2 regions of the Cupriavidus sp. PB-02 genome follow, and region 1 is predicted to be linked to the other one. Evidence: predicted binding sites of a transcription regulator. Region 1 holds the regulator's gene; the other holds the start of a gene.
The links. The regulator LexA, encoded in region 1, represses DNA repair genes until DNA is damaged. The targets are predictions, from matches to a motif close to ACTGTATNNNNATACAGT.

Region 1 (7,384 bases):
GTCCGCAGCCCGCGCGAAATCCGTGTGCCTCCTGTACCATACCCGCCTTGCATTCCCAAGGGGTTGGTATGTCTGTTCGAGCGAAGGTGATCGGCTGCAGCGTGGCGATCGCGGCAATGATGGCCGGGTGCGCCAGCGGCACGTCCGAAAAGGATATTCGCGCGCGCCCTCCGATGCGCTTGTTCACGCCCGCGCAGATGGGCGATGTGGCGAAATGCCTGCGCAATAACCTCGGCGATGAGGCCACGGTCGTTAGCTATCCGGCGAAGAGCCAGACTGAGATCCGGATTGGCCAGGTAAACGCCACCGGCCAGTTCGAGTACGCCTACCTGATTTCACTGACGGCCAAGCCCGATGGAACGGCGCTGGAACTGCGCAAGAGCGACACATGGTTCCCGCAGCTGACGCCGCAGGAGCTGGAAACCGAAACCAAGGCCTGCGCACGCAGCTAAGCAGCAGCCAAGGTGCAACGACATGCATGGCGGCCGCCAGCGCCGGCATGTGCCGGCGCGCGTTGTCGATCAGGCAACGAGCTTGTCGGAGGTTTCGAGTTCCAGCATCCGGCAGATGGCGGCCATGCTGCCGACCATGGTGCGGCGCTGCGCGCCCTGGTAGACGCGCACGCCCTTGCACTGGCGGAACGGCACGGGCTTGACCGGACGGCGGATGGCGGCGTGGTGGATTTGCGGCATGGCTGCACCTCTTTTTCAGGCAAAAGCGGGGTCAACACCCGGCGAGCCGGGCGGCGTCTGCAAAAAACAATGGAAGCGGGGGCGGGCCCGCGCAGGCCTGTGGCCCGCGGTGCCCGGCTAGAAGCCGGAAGAGCGGATCAGGCCGACTGCAATGCCTTCCAGCGAGAACTCCTCGCGGCCGGGCTCCACGATGATGTTGGCGAAGTCCGGGTTCTCTGCAATCAGTTCGATATGGCCGCCGCGCCGTTGCAGGCGCTTGACCGTCACGTCGTCACCGAGGCGCGCCACCACGATCTTGCCGTTGGGGGCTTCGCTGGCGCGGCGCACGGCGAGCAGGTCGCCGTCAAGGATGCCGGCGTCGCGCATGCTCAGGCCACGTACGCGCAGCAGGTAATCGGGGCGTTCGTCAAATACCGAGGCGTCGACCTGGTACTGGCGGTCGATATGTTCCGCGGCGAGGATGGGGCTGCCGGCTGCGACGCGGCCCACCAGCGGCAGCGTCAGCTGCATCACGCCGGGGATCGGCAGCGAGAACTGGTCCGGCATCTCCGAATCGCTGCGCGACACCTTCAGGCGGATGCCGCGCGAGGCGCCCGGCGTCAGTTCAATCACGCCCTTGCGGGCCAGCGCGCGCAGGTGTTCTTCTGCCGCGTTGGGGGATGAGAAGCCGAACTCGGCGGCAATCTCGGCGCGGGTGGGCGGGAAGCCGGTACGGCGGATCGTGTTGCGGATCAGATCGAAAATCTGCTGCTGCCGGGGTGTCAGGGTCGCCATGGGATCGCCGTTCCGTGCAGGGCCGCGCAGGAAGATCCAGGAGCATGGGATTCCGTCGGGATCGAAGGGATCGAGACAATCGGAAATCCTGCATCCGGCGGGCCGGGCACTGTATGTTTAAACAGTATGCTGTGATTTTATACAGTATCGGCCTGAGCGCAAGCAGAATTTTTCGGGGCTGTCGCATGGATAGGCATGCCGGTGGACCGCTCAGGCCGCGGCCCTCGGCAAGTCCGCCGTTACAATCGGCTATTCGCATCCCTCCTGTATTGAATTCCTGAGCCCCCATGACCCAACTGCCTCGCATTGTCGTCCTGGCCACCGGCGGCACCATTGCCGGCGCGTCCGGCAATCCCGCCAGCAGCGCGCGCTACCAGGCGGCGACCGTGCCCGTGTCCTCGCTGCTGGGCGCGCTGCCGGCGCTGCAGTCCGTCGCCCGTATCGAGGCGGAGCAGGTGGCGCAGGTCGATAGCAAGGACATGACCTTCGCCCTGTGGGGCATGCTGGCCGCGCGGCTGGAGCACTGGTCGGCGCAAGCCGATGTCGCCGGCATCGTCATCACACACGGGACCGACACGCTGGAAGAAACCGCGATGGCGTTGCACCTGACGCAGGCGTGCCCGGTGCCCGTGGTGATGACGGCGGCGATGCGCCCGTCGACCTCGCTGTCCGCCGACGGTCCGCTGAACCTGCTGGACGCGGTCCGCGTAGCCACGCACCCCGATGCGCGCGGCAAGGGCGTGCTGGTGGTGCTGAACCAGCAGATCCACGCGGCACGCGACGTGGCCAAGACCCACACCTCGGCTATTGATGCCTTTGTTTCCGCCAGTGGGCCGCTGGGCTTCGTGCAGGACGACTATGTGCGCTTCGCCCGCGCGCCGCGCGCTGCCTGGGCGATTGGCCCGATGCCGGAGGCCTGGCCGACGGTGGAGATCGTGGCGAGCTACGCGCAGCCGGGGAGGGTAGCCGTGGATGCGCTGGTGCAGGCCGGTGTCGACGGACTAGTGGTGGCTGCGGCCGGCAACGGCTCTGTGCATGAAGGGCTCGCGGCCGCGCTGGCCGATGCCGCCGACGCCGGCGTGGCGGTCGTGCGCAGCTCGCGCACCATGGCGGGTCATGTGTCGATCCCGCCGCAGCCCAGTCCGGCGGATGGCGTATTCGTCTCCGCGGCCGACCTCAACCCGTACAAGGCGCGGGTGCTGCTGGTGGTGGCGCTGGCGGCGGATCCCGGCCTCGCGCGCGACCCGGCGCGCCTGCAGGCGGTCTTCGCCCGGGCCTGAGCCAGTGCGGCCCCGGGGCTCCAACAGGCAGGCGGCTTGCACGCTCGGCCGCTTCCGGGCTATACTTTAAGGCTATTCAACCTTGCCACACCGGACTCGTGACGCCCGGGTGGCTAATCCCAAAAGGAGCGTCAATGCGTCATTACGAAATCGTCTTCATCGTCCACCCGGACCAGAGCGAACAAGTGCCGGCCATGATCGAGCGCTACAAGCAGCTCGTCACCTCGCAGAGCGGCAACGTTCACCGCGTGGAAGACTGGGGCCGTCGCCAGATGGCCTACATGATCCAGAAGCTGGCCAAGGCTCACTACGTTTGCCTGAACATCGAATGCGGCAAGGAAACCCTGGCTGAACTGGAACACGCGTTCAAGTTCAACGACGCCGTCCTGCGCCACCTGATCGTGCAGACCAAGAAGGCCGAGACCGCTCCTTCGCCGATGATGAAGGAAGTGCAGCGCGAAGAAGCCCGCAAGGCCGCGCAAACGACCACCGAAGGCCAGCCCGCCTGAGTGCGGACTGCGGTGCGTGCCACGGCTGACAGCGTCGGCCACGGCGGCACCGATGGCAAACAGCAAGAGGCCCCGCGTTGAACCAGCTTCGGCTTGCCGCCACCTTGGCGGAACGCGATGCCCTGCGCTATACCCCGGCCGGGGTGCCCGTCGTGAACTGCATCCTGCAGTACAGCGGCGAGGCCGTCGAGGCGGAAACGCCGCGCCAGGTCGAGTTTGCCATCGCAGCGATGGGGATCGGGCCGGTCGGCCAGCGGCTTGAGCGACTACCGCTCGGCACGCTGCTGGACTGCGAAGGATTCCTCGCCCGCAAGCACCGCAACAGCAAGGCTCTCGTCTTTCACATCACCGGATGTAAAGCATTCGAAAAGGATTGAATCATGGCATTCATCAAACGTGACAACAAGAACAAGAAGCGCTTCCAGCAACAGAACCCGCTGTTCAAGCGCAAGCGCTTCTGCCGCTTCACCGTGGCTGGCGTGGAACAGATCGACTACAAGGATCTGGACACCCTGAAGGACTTCATCGGCGACAACGGCAAGATCACGCCGGCCCGCCTGACCGGTACCAAGGCCCACTATCAGCGTCAGCTGGATACGGCGATCAAGCGTGCGCGTTTCCTCGCGCTGCTGCCGTACACCGACCTGCACAAGAACTGATAGGCCCTAGGTCCGTAACGGAGAAAACACGATGCAAGTCATTCTGCTGGAAAAAGTCATCAACCTGGGCAACCTGGGTGACATCGTCAAGGTGAAGGACGGTTACGCGCGTAACTTCCTGATCCCGTCGAAGAAGGCGCGCCGCGCCACGCAAACCGCGATCGCCGAGTTCGAAGTCAAGCGCGCCGAGCTGGAAAAGTCCGCTGCCGCGAAGCTGGCCGCCGCGCAAGCCGAAGGCGAGAAGCTGAACGGCCTGACCGTCCAGATCAGCCAGAAGTCGGGTGTGGACGGCCGCCTGTTCGGTTCGGTCACCAACGCCGACGTCGCTGAGGCCCTGGAAGGCCAAGGCTTCAAGGTCGAGAAGTCGCAGGTTCGCATGCCGAACGGCCCGCTGAAGACGGTGGGCGACCACCCGGTCAGCGTTGCCCTGCACACGGACGTCGTGGTCGACGTTACCGTGTCGGTGCTGGGCGAGCAGGTCTAAGCTCTGCAGCCTCGCCTGCGCCCTGGCGCCGGCCGAAGCACCGCAAGCACTGCAAGCAAGAAGGCAGGAGCCCCGGCTCCTGCCTTTTTTGTTGCCGGCGTCCCTATCGCGCCACGGTTGCGGTACCCCCGCGGCACTCCGCAGGCCGTGCCTGCGCTGATACCGGAATGTAATCCGACCGCAAGCGCCAAATGTCCGGCGAAGTGCGTCCGCCCGCCGTTATAATCCCTCCCCATGAACGCGCCCGTCGCCGACTCCCAACTCGAGAATCTCAAGGTCCCGCCGCACTCCATCGAAGCCGAGCAATCGGTGCTGGGTGGCCTGCTGCTGGACAACGCCGCCTGGGACCGCATCGCGGACTTCCTGTCGGAGGCGGACTTCTACCGCTTCGACCACCGGATGATCTTCCAGAGCATCGCCCGGCTGATCTCGGCCACCAAGCCGGCCGACGTGATCACGGTGTACGAGATGCTGCAGGTCGCCGGCAAGTCCGAGGAGGTGGGCGGCCTGGCGTACCTGAATTCGCTGGCGCAGAACACGCCCAGCGCGGCCAATATCCGCCGCTATGCGGAGATCGTGCGCGAGCGCTCGGTGCTGCGCAAGCTGGTGACGGTGGCGGACGATATCGCCTCGGCGGCCTTTGCGCCGAAGGGGCGTGAAGTCCGTGAGCTGCTCGACGAGGCCGAATCCAAGGTCTTTGCGATTGCCGAAGAAGGCTCGCGCGGACAGAAGGGTTTCCAGGAAATCCAGCCGCTGCTGACCCAGGTGGTCGAGCGCATCGACGAGCTGTACCACCGCGATTCCACCACCGACGTTACCGGCGTGCCGACCGGCTTCATCGACCTGGACAAGATGACCAGCGGCATGCAGGGTGGTGACCTGATCATCGTGGCCGGCCGCCCCTCGATGGGTAAGACGGCGTTCTCGCTGAACATCGGCGAACACGTGGCGGTGGAGCAGGGCTTGCCGGTGGCAGTGTTCTCGATGGAAATGGCGGGCACCCAGTTGGCCATGCGTATGCTCGGCTCGGTAGGCCGCCTCGACCAGCACCGGCTACGTACTGGCCGCCTGCTGGACGAAGACTGGCCGCGGCTGACACATGCGATCCAGCGCATGAACGACGCCCAGCTGTTCATCGACGAAACGCCGGCGCTGAACCCGATGGAGCTCCGTGCCCGTTCGCGGCGCCTGGCGCGTCAGTGCGGGCAGCTTGGCCTGATCATCATCGATTACCTCCAGCTGATGTCGGGTTCCGGTGGCGGCGAAAACCGCGCGACGGAAATTTCCGAAATCTCCCGTTCGCTCAAGGGCCTGGCCAAGGAACTGAACTGCCCGGTGATCGCACTGTCGCAGCTCAACCGAAGCCTGGAACAGCGCCCCAACAAGCGTCCGGTGATGTCCGACCTGCGTGAATCCGGTGCTATCGAACAGGATGCCGACGTGATCCTGTTCATCTACCGCGACGAAGTCTATAACCCGGACTCCCAGGACAAGGGCACGGCTGAAATCATTATCGGCAAGCAGCGTAACGGCCCGATCGGCACCGTGCGCCTGACCTTCCTCGGCCAGTTCACGAAGTTCGACAACTTCAGCGGCGGCCCGGCTTTCTTCGACAACGACACCTGACGAAGTCAAGCCTGCGCGCAATAGTCGCGGCGGCGCCGTCTCGTTTGTGCCAATTCAGCGGGCAATATCCCCGTAACCCTGTAAAATATTGCGCTTTGATGACAGCCGCCTACCCGGTGGCTGTCATGCAACGCGTCTCCCAATCTGCAACACAAAGCAGCGTCTCTCCCGCTGCAACAAGGACATTCCATGTTCGGCCGATTCATGCCCACCGAGGGCAAGTTCTTCGAATATTTCAACCAGCACGCCGACTGCGCGGTGACCGCCGCCCATGAACTGCAGGCACTGGTCAACGACTTGCCCAACGCCGAGGCGCATGCCCGCCGTGTCCAGGCCACCGAGAAGAAAGCCGACCGGATCACGCACGACACCATCGACCTGCTGCACAAGACCTTTATCACGCCGCTGGACCGCGACGAGATCCACAAGCTCATCACGACCATGGACGACATCCTGGACCTGATGGAAGACGTGGCCGAAACCATCTCGCTGTACGACGTGACCAACCTGACCGACGAGGCGCTGCGCCTGGCGGCGATCTGCGTGCAGTGCTGCGACCAGGTCAAGATCGCAGTGGGGCTGCTCGAGGACATGGGCAACGCCAGTACCATCCTGAAGACCGCCCAGCAGATCGACCAGCTCGAGTCCGAAGCAGATCGCGTGATGCGCTCGGCGATGTCCAAGCTGTTCCGCGACGAGACCGACGTCAAGCGCCTGATCAAGCTGAAGGCCATCTACGAGCAGCTCGAGACGATCACCGACAAGTGCGAGGACGTCGCCAACATCATCGAAGGCATCGTCCTGGAAAACGCCTGAGGCGGCAATCGGCATGCAGACCATTCAAATGAGCCTGTGGGTGATCGCCCTGCTGGTGGCGCTCGCGCTGCTGTTCGACTTTATGAACGGCTTCCACGACGCGGCCAACTCGATTGCCACGGTGGTGTCCACGGGCGTGCTCAAGCCGCACCATGCGGTGGCGATGGCGGCGATGTGCAACGTTGTCGCGATCTTTGTCTTTCACCTGAAGGTGGCCGCCACGGTGGGCACCGGCACCATCGATGTCGGCATCGTCGACCACTACGTGATCTTCGGCGCCCTGGTGGGGGCGATCGCCTGGAACGTCATCACCTGGTACTACGGCATCCCGTCGTCGTCGTCGCACGCGCTGATTGGCGGGCTGGTGGGCGCGGCGGTGGCCAAGGCCGGCACCGGCGCGCTGGTGGGCAGCGGCCTGCTGAAGACCGTGGCCTTTATCCTGATCTCGCCGTTGCTGGGCTTCCTGCTGGGCTCGCTGATGATGGTGATGGTGGGCTGGACCTTCTTCCGCACGCCGCCGTCGCGGGTGGACCGCTGGTTCCGC
Region 2 (7,384 bases), 1.3 Mb from region 1:
TCGTGGAAGGATCGCTGGGGGTTCAACGGCGACTACGATCGCCCGACATTCACACCGAGCCTGAATACCTGGTGGGGCGGGGAAGGGACGGGAATTCCCTTGCATCGCTGCCACTCGTTCATCACGGACGGCAAGATCCAATTCCTCGGCGACTGCACGCACGCGCTCGCCGGCCAGACGGTCGACCTTCCGGAGATGGAAGAGTGATTCCGATCTCCGCCAACATCCCATGGCGCGCCATCGGCGCCGGCGTCCTTGCCGCCGCGCTGTTCGCCGTCGGCTGGGCGGCCAACGGCTGGCGCAAGGATGCCGAGATTGCCGGCATCGAGGCGGACCGCGCCCGCGAGCGTCGCGATCAGGCGTTCGCTCAGGTCAAGGCGGTGGACGACGCCCGCGTCGAGGAACAACGCCGCACCGCGGCTCAAACGGAGATTGCCAATGCCGCTACGAAGGAACTTGAGGCTGCGCGCGATGACGCTCGCAGTGCTGGCGACGCTGCTGAGCGGCTGCGCGTGCGAGTTGCCCAGCTCATCGCGGCCGCCCGCGCCGCCGGCAATACCGCCGCTGCAGGCACAGGCCAGACAGCCGGCGACCCCCTCGATGTGCTTGCCTACATGTTCAGCCGGCTTGACCGCCGAGCGGGAGAACTTGCTGGGTACGCGGACTCAGCCCGTATCGCCGGCCAAGCCTGCGAGCGGTCATACGACGCCCTGACGAGTGGGGCGAAGCCGGGGAAGTGACCATGCGCCGATACCTCTGGAACCTGCTCATCTCGCTGGACCAGCTCGCCAACACCGTCGCGGGCGGCAGTCCCGACGAGACGATCTCAAGCCGGGCCGGCAAGGCCATGCAGCAGGGCAGGAGATGGGGCTGTATCCTCTGCCGATTCCTGAACTGGATTGATCGCGATCACTGCGCAAAGTCCATTGAGCCGGATGAGGGTGTCGACTCGGCGGTGAGCGCCGAATAGAAAAAGCCCTCCGCCTTTGAGGTCGAGGGCTGCAAGTGTTTCGGGCGGATTGCGAGAACCGCCCGTCAGCGATGATTGCTACAGGCATGGCAGCGGCATCGGAAGCTGCTACTTCAACGAGGTTGGCTTTGGCGGGGACTGTCGTGGCGATCCTGCGCAGTAGCTTCGTTGGTTTGACGGTTGAGCAAGCGTTGGAACAGTTTTCGCCCGGGGCTCTCAATTCCCTTGTGGCAGTAGTAGCTCAGTGTCACGACTGCGGCTAGTGTTGCGATCGTCGATATTGCTGCGGCACCGGGGATGGAAATTGAATGGAGGAGTCCTCCAAGTTGATACTGTGCGGCAACGAAAGGGTGGTGCAGAAGGTAAATCGAGTATGACCAAACGCCAAGCATATAAACTGCTTTACTGCTGAGGATTCTTGCCACAATGTTGTGCTTGTAGGATAGGCCAATTATCAAGACGGGAAAAATCAACACCACCGCTACGTCAGTGTCCTGCACGCACAGGAGGCCAATTACGGTAGCAGCAAGGGTGGTCGTAACTGTAGTGCTACCCACAATCCTTTCCATTTCTCCTGTCTGCCGAACACGATAAGCCAGGACGCCAAGCACAAAACCACTCAGGCATCGCACAATTGGGCCAATCGAATCGAACCAATATAGCGCGAGTGGGCCATCGCGGGTATCTTGTGAGCCCAACACGAGAGGCGAATCCATTACCGAAATCGCCACAAGTGCAGAGACGCAGATCAAGCCGGCAGCAACGGCGAATGCCCTACGGCTATACAGGACGTTTCGGACAATGAATGGAAATAGAAGATAGGCAGCCCATTCTGTGCTGATTGACCATGATGCCAACACAATCGGCATGGCTAGGCCCCATGCCTGCATCATGAGCAAATTCACTACGAAGACGAGTAGAAAATTACTCCCATAAAAACCCGTAACTCCCTTGAGCAGGATGAGCGTTGCCGTGGTAATAGTGAGGAGCAGATAGAGCGGGTAAAGACGTGCAATTCTCTTGATCAAGAAGGCACGATAGGCGATTCCGGAAAATCCGTTGCGAAACATCTCGGCGTAGGTCAATGCCATGACGAAGCCGCTCAGGACAAAGAACAGATCGACTGCTAGGTATCCGTGGAGGATGAACGTCGGAGTTTGTTCGTTGCCTATGGGTCTATGTACATGAAGGATTGCCACGTACATTGCAGCGATGCCTCGGAGACCCGTTAGTGACCTGATTTCGTTTTGCATTTTCGGCTCACCCTCGCTCTAAACTGGCGGATTCTGGCGGCCATGTTACGCGTTCGCTCACGAATCAGTACCATCCATTTGGCTGAGTCGTAGATGGGAGAGTTTCCCCTCGATAGGAGGGTGCCAGCGGACAACGCTGGCACGCGCGCACCCCGCGCGCCTCGACTCGCCTCTTTTGGCGACACGGCGCTGTGGGTCAACTACAAGCAATTTGGCGCGACGCCAATCCTGCTAATCGGCCTGGCGCTGATCGCCCGCAGCATCGTCAATGTCAGGCCAGCGGCTCGCGCGTGAACTTGCCCAGCCTGTGGTAGCCAGGCACCTTGATCTTGCGCCAATCGTCGGATGCGCCGCCCCGGTATAGGCTGCCGGCGCGCTTGGCGACGATGCCCTCCATGCCGAGGGCCCGCACATGCTGATAGAGCCATTCGCCATCGTCCACGGCGCTCACGTACAGTAGGCCCACGGTCACCCCGTCCAGCAGCTTCTGCAGCGCCGCTTTGCGTTTCTCGATGGGCCAGTCTCGGATGTCCCGCCCGCGCAGGACCAGAAGGTCGAAGGCGGCGAGGGCGACAGTGGGCGCGCCGCGATACCAGCGCCTGCGCAGGGCCCGCGCATGGAAGGCGTTGAAGTCGGGGCGGCCGATGTCATCGAACACCACCCCCTCGGCGTCGAGCACGCAGTCGGCGGGCAGGGCCGCCAAGGGGGCGTGCAGTTCAGGGAACCAGCTGGTGGCGTCGCCACCTTCACGCAGGCGTACTGCGGGGTTTCCCGTCCGCGCCAGCAGGCGATATCCGTCGTATTTCAGTTCGTAGAGCCAGTCGTCACCGTGCGGCATCACGCCGCGCTTGGCCAGCATCAGGGGGAAGCTGGCCAGGTTCAGGTGCGCGGCCTCGCGCGGCGGCATGGCGTCAGCCCTTCACATCGCGCGTGTCGTGGCCGAAGCTGTTGCGTTGGCGGATCTGTCCATCGCGGCCGTGGATCAGCAGCTCGACCTTCATCTGCTTTGCTCTCTCGGTACCCGCGGCAACGGCTGCTTCCTGGGTCTCGAACGTTTCCTTGCCATGGCCGCCTTCAACCTCAACGGCCCAGCCGTCACCGGCGGGTACAACGTGGATGTTCTGTCCAGGCATGGCTTGTCTCCTGAAGTTATGGAGCCAGTCTCCGCGCGCCGCGCGGGTGCCGGTATCAGTCGCCGTCCGACAGCGTGCCAGTGCGAGGTAGCGTTCGGTGCACCTTCTCAACCACCCGTCGATGCTTGTCCTGGGCCTCATTCCAGGTCGCGGAGTGGTAGGTGTGATCTAGGCCATTGCCCTTGAGGATGGTCCAGAACGTCGGCGGCTTGTCATCGTGCATGCTGGCCCAGCACGAGAAATAGGTTCGAACGACGACGCCATACTCCGGCAGCTCGTCGCGAAGTGCGTACTGCTTGCCGAAGCTGACCTCCCAGTCGACCTTGACACCGAAGTCGAAGACACGAACGGGGTTGCCGCTGTCGTCGAGGATATAGATCCGGTCCCAGTCCTCAGGGATGGAGTAGTCCGTCTTTTCCATGGGCCGACAGCGCGTGTCAGTTGACCCTGTCCCAGGCGTCCCGGATCGCGCCGAACGTGATCGGCAGCACGTCGCTGCCCGTGAAGTCAGCCGGGCTGTCGTCCTTGGGATATCCCAGCAAGGGCGACGCCTTGAGCATGCGCAACAGCGCCGGCGAGTGTTTGCCGGACTGGCCGACCTCGTGCATCAGCTCATCTTCGATCTGGTGAATCAGCTTCCAGGTCAGGATGCCGGCGGCACGGTGCTTGGCGACGATCGCAGGCGCGACTTCAACGATTGACGATTCTGCTGCTTTGATGTGGTCCATGGGCGTGGTTAGTACTGTATATGCATACAGTATAAATGCCGTTCGCACGGCGTGGGAAGGGGGATTCCGTCCGTATGGCTGTATGAAAATACAGCACTGTATGACCACTGTATTTTAGGGAACCCCGAAATTTTAATTAGGGAAGCCGTTAGGGAATGAAAAAAGCGGCTTAGACGTCACCGTCTAAGCCGCTGTTTCAATTGGGTTTTTCTGGTCGGGGCGACATGATTCGAACATGCGACCCTCTGATCCCAAATCAGAACGTCTGCCAAACTGCTGCCTCGGACTCGCTTAACTATGTGGCGTAAGGCTGGTATCGTTACGTCACATCTCGATTACGAATAAACCATGGCTTTTTACTGGGTTAATCAAGGGCAGTCTTACGAGGCTGAGCGGGTAGCGAATTGCCTCTGGGCACCTATGTGGGACAAGAAAGGTCGTACGCCGGCACACTGGGCAACCATGCAGGAACTTGTCCCAGGTGACATCGTCTTCAATCACTTTCAAGGTACGGTGAAAGGCTGGTGCGTTGTGGAATCGGCGGCAGTCAGTGAAGCCCGGCCGTATTCGGGATCGACCCGGTATGACCCTACTCTGGGGGGGCAACTAGCGCTCGCCACGTATGCTGTGGCCACGAAAGCGCTCTCTCGCAAAGAGTTGTTCGCCATTCCGGGTGTTGAGAGTGGGCTGAGGGAGAAGAGCCGGCCGAAGGTGATGAAGGGGCAAACTCAGCGGTTCAATAGCTTCTACTTGTGTGCGATTGATGAAGTGACTGGGGGGCTCATCCTTGCCGCTTTAGAGGGCAAATCGCCTGGGAGCCGGCCCGTAATCCCTAAGCCTAAGCTGTCTGCGACAACAGTGAAGCGATTGCATGATGCTCGTATCGGGCAAGGGCAGTTTCGCAGAGATCTGATGGATCGTTGGGGGGCAAAGTGTGCAATTACAGGGCTGGGCATCCTGGATTTGCTAATTGCGTCTCACATAAAGCCCTGGAAGTCCAGTTCCCATGATGAGCGGTTGGACGGGAGCAACGGGTTGCTTCTTGCGGCCGGCGTGGACAAGGCTTTTGATAAGGGGCTAATCAGTTTTGACGAAGACGGAAACCTACTTGCTGGGAAGCTCACGGGCAATGATCTTGCAGCCATTGGTCTGCACGAGGCGCCAGAGAGCTACCGGCTAGATGGGTTGACAGAATGGGAACTTAAATACTTGGCCCATCACCGGGATGTCATCTATGCATCCGGCAGTTCTTCTAATAAGAAGGGTGTTGCTACCCGGAGAGCCGCACGGAAGCGTGCCTGATTTGTACGCACACAATTAGAAAGGAAGCCTGGGAGACCGCTCTCAGCTTGGGTTTGCAGCGGTTAGCCCGGCTGCATGGGGTGCAGGTGGTCGGAGGTTCAAATCCTCTCGCCCCGACCAGTATTGACAAGGCCTAGCGAGTTTTACTCGCTAGGCCTTTTGTCTATTTTGGGCGCAAGTGTCTGACTTGACCGCTTCATGGCGACAGGTTTGACGTGCTCAACCTCTCGCGCCTTGGTGCAGTGCGCAGTGATTTCGGCGGTCGTGTGACCCGCCGATGCCTGGGCCGCCGCAGCACCTTCCTGCCGCCCCTTATCCGTCAGCACGTTCGCCCGCAGGTCCTGCAACTCCGACGTCATCTCAATCAGCATCCGCACGCCCGAATCATTCACCGCCTTGGCCGGATGATTGGCGTTCTGCACCGATAGCAGCGCCCGATACTTCTTGCTCGCGTTCGGCTTAGCATTCGAAATGCTTGTTCAAGAAGCGCGCGATATCCTTGGGTCCGACAGACGAGCCACTGGTCATCGACCAGAATGCAGATCTGCTGGCCGGTCGGGGCACATCGTGGATAGCCGCGTTCGAGCGTGACCTGGCACAGGACCTATTCGGCTTTCCGTTGGCGTATTAGCTCCCGGATCGGCGCACACCACGGCGCGGCCGAAGAGCATGGGGTGTTCTTTGGTCATGCTACGATCCAGAGACATTGGAAGAGGAGGCTGCCATGGAAGATGAGCTTTTTGCGACGGACACCCATGTGGCCCGGATAGCCGTGATGGAAACCGCTTCTGGACTGTTCAGAGGCTATGTGTATATCCGCCGGCTGGAAGAAGATCCCGATGCAGAAGTCCCACACCAAACCGTGGAGGATTTCCCAACGAGGGAGGAGGCGAAGGAGGCTGCGACATACCTGGCCACCAGGACGCTGAGAGAACTCGAGTTCTAAGTGGCCCCTCGGGAGTGGTATCAACGCGGGTCGCGTCGGTCATTACCTATACTTTCACAACGGTAAAAGCTGCGTTCGGAGCACCCGCACCGATGGCCTACCTGACCGGGAGATCGACATGGCAAGCTTAAGACTCTTCGTGCGCTCACTGGCGTTGTTGCCCCTGTTGGGGGTGGTTAGCTGCATCTCGGTCAACCGCACCGTCACCGAGCCGCCCGCGCCAAGCGGTCGTACGGTCGTGGTGCCGCCAGGTTCTACCGTGACATGCACGCCTGGTCCGTGCCAGGAGCGTTGACATCCTCTCCTCCCTAAAGTCCCTAAAGGGAGGAGATTCCCTCTGCAGGCGATCGATGTCCCGATCGGGCAAGGATATTTAGCGCAGCGTTCACATCGCGATCATGTACAGCACCGCATCGACTGCATACCCACTGCCTTATTCCAAGGTCTGCGATACCTTTCGGCCTCTCCGGCGGCATCGTGTCACACGAAGAGCAGACCTGGGTGGTGAAACGTTCGTCGACTTCCTCGTACCACGCGCCATGCGCAATCGCCTTGTACGCGAGCATTGTGCGGAAGGACGACCAGCCTGCATCGAGGACGGACTTCGCCATGCTGGTTCTGGCGAGGCTGGCGGCATTCACATTACCCACCGCGATGTAGTCGAAGTCCCGCACGATGCGATGCGAGAGCTTGTGCAGGAAGTCACGCCGCGCGTTGGTGATGCGCGCGTGGACGTTGGTGGCCTGTCGTTTCTTGCGCGCACGCTGCGCTTTGGCAAGGGCTTGCTCAAGTTGGCCAAGGTGGCGCGGATTCCCGATCTTCTCGCCGGTGGAGAGTGTGGCAAGGTCCTTCAAGCCCAGATCGATGCCGACGCCGCGTTCCGGGCAGCGGGCCTGAGTGTCGGCAACTTCAATCACGATGTTCAGGAACCAATTGCCCCGGGCGTCGCGCGAGAAATTCGTGCCGTCCTTGATCTTGCCCTCGGGAAGGGGCCTCGAGTTGAACACGCGAAATGTGCTGCCGGCAAAGCGGAATGCGTCGCCCGAGCGCTT

Region 2: a site for LexA is predicted at 4,098-4,115, ahead of AC10V3_RS07080 (DUF2471 family protein). Genes of this name have one in related genera too.

What each region holds. Positions count from the first base shown of each region.
Region 1 is NZ_CM177694.1:2,777,024-2,784,407, reverse strand. It holds gene AC10V3_RS13035 (hypothetical protein) at 102-452, shown strand; gene AC10V3_RS13030 (hypothetical protein) at 522-692, opposite strand; gene lexA (transcriptional repressor LexA) at 810-1,466, opposite strand; gene AC10V3_RS13020 (asparaginase) at 1,754-2,746, shown strand; gene rpsF (30S ribosomal protein S6) at 2,881-3,255, shown strand; gene priB (primosomal replication protein N) at 3,333-3,632, shown strand; gene rpsR (30S ribosomal protein S18) at 3,636-3,914, shown strand; gene rplI (50S ribosomal protein L9) at 3,946-4,398, shown strand; gene AC10V3_RS12995 (replicative DNA helicase) at 4,633-6,024, shown strand; gene AC10V3_RS12990 (DUF47 domain-containing protein) at 6,214-6,840, shown strand; gene AC10V3_RS12985 (inorganic phosphate transporter) at 6,854-7,384, shown strand, end outside.
Region 2 is NZ_CM177694.1:1,455,337-1,462,720, forward strand. It holds gene AC10V3_RS07045 (ubiquitination-like system serine protease family protein) at 1-207, shown strand, start outside; gene AC10V3_RS07050 (DUF2514 family protein) at 204-740, shown strand; gene AC10V3_RS07055 (hypothetical protein) at 743-970, shown strand; gene AC10V3_RS07060 (acyltransferase family protein) at 1,084-2,223, opposite strand; gene AC10V3_RS07065 (ATP-dependent DNA ligase) at 2,495-3,130, opposite strand; gene AC10V3_RS07070 (DUF2188 domain-containing protein) at 3,135-3,356, opposite strand; gene AC10V3_RS07075 (hypothetical protein) at 3,412-3,777, opposite strand; gene AC10V3_RS07080 (DUF2471 family protein) at 3,794-4,084, opposite strand; tRNA gene AC10V3_RS07085 (tRNA-Pro) at 4,300-4,367, opposite strand; gene AC10V3_RS07090 (HNH endonuclease) at 4,433-5,386, shown strand; gene AC10V3_RS07095 (hypothetical protein) at 5,530-5,808, opposite strand; gene AC10V3_RS07100 (hypothetical protein) at 6,111-6,332, shown strand; gene AC10V3_RS07105 (RNA-guided endonuclease InsQ/TnpB family protein) at 6,650-7,384, opposite strand, start outside.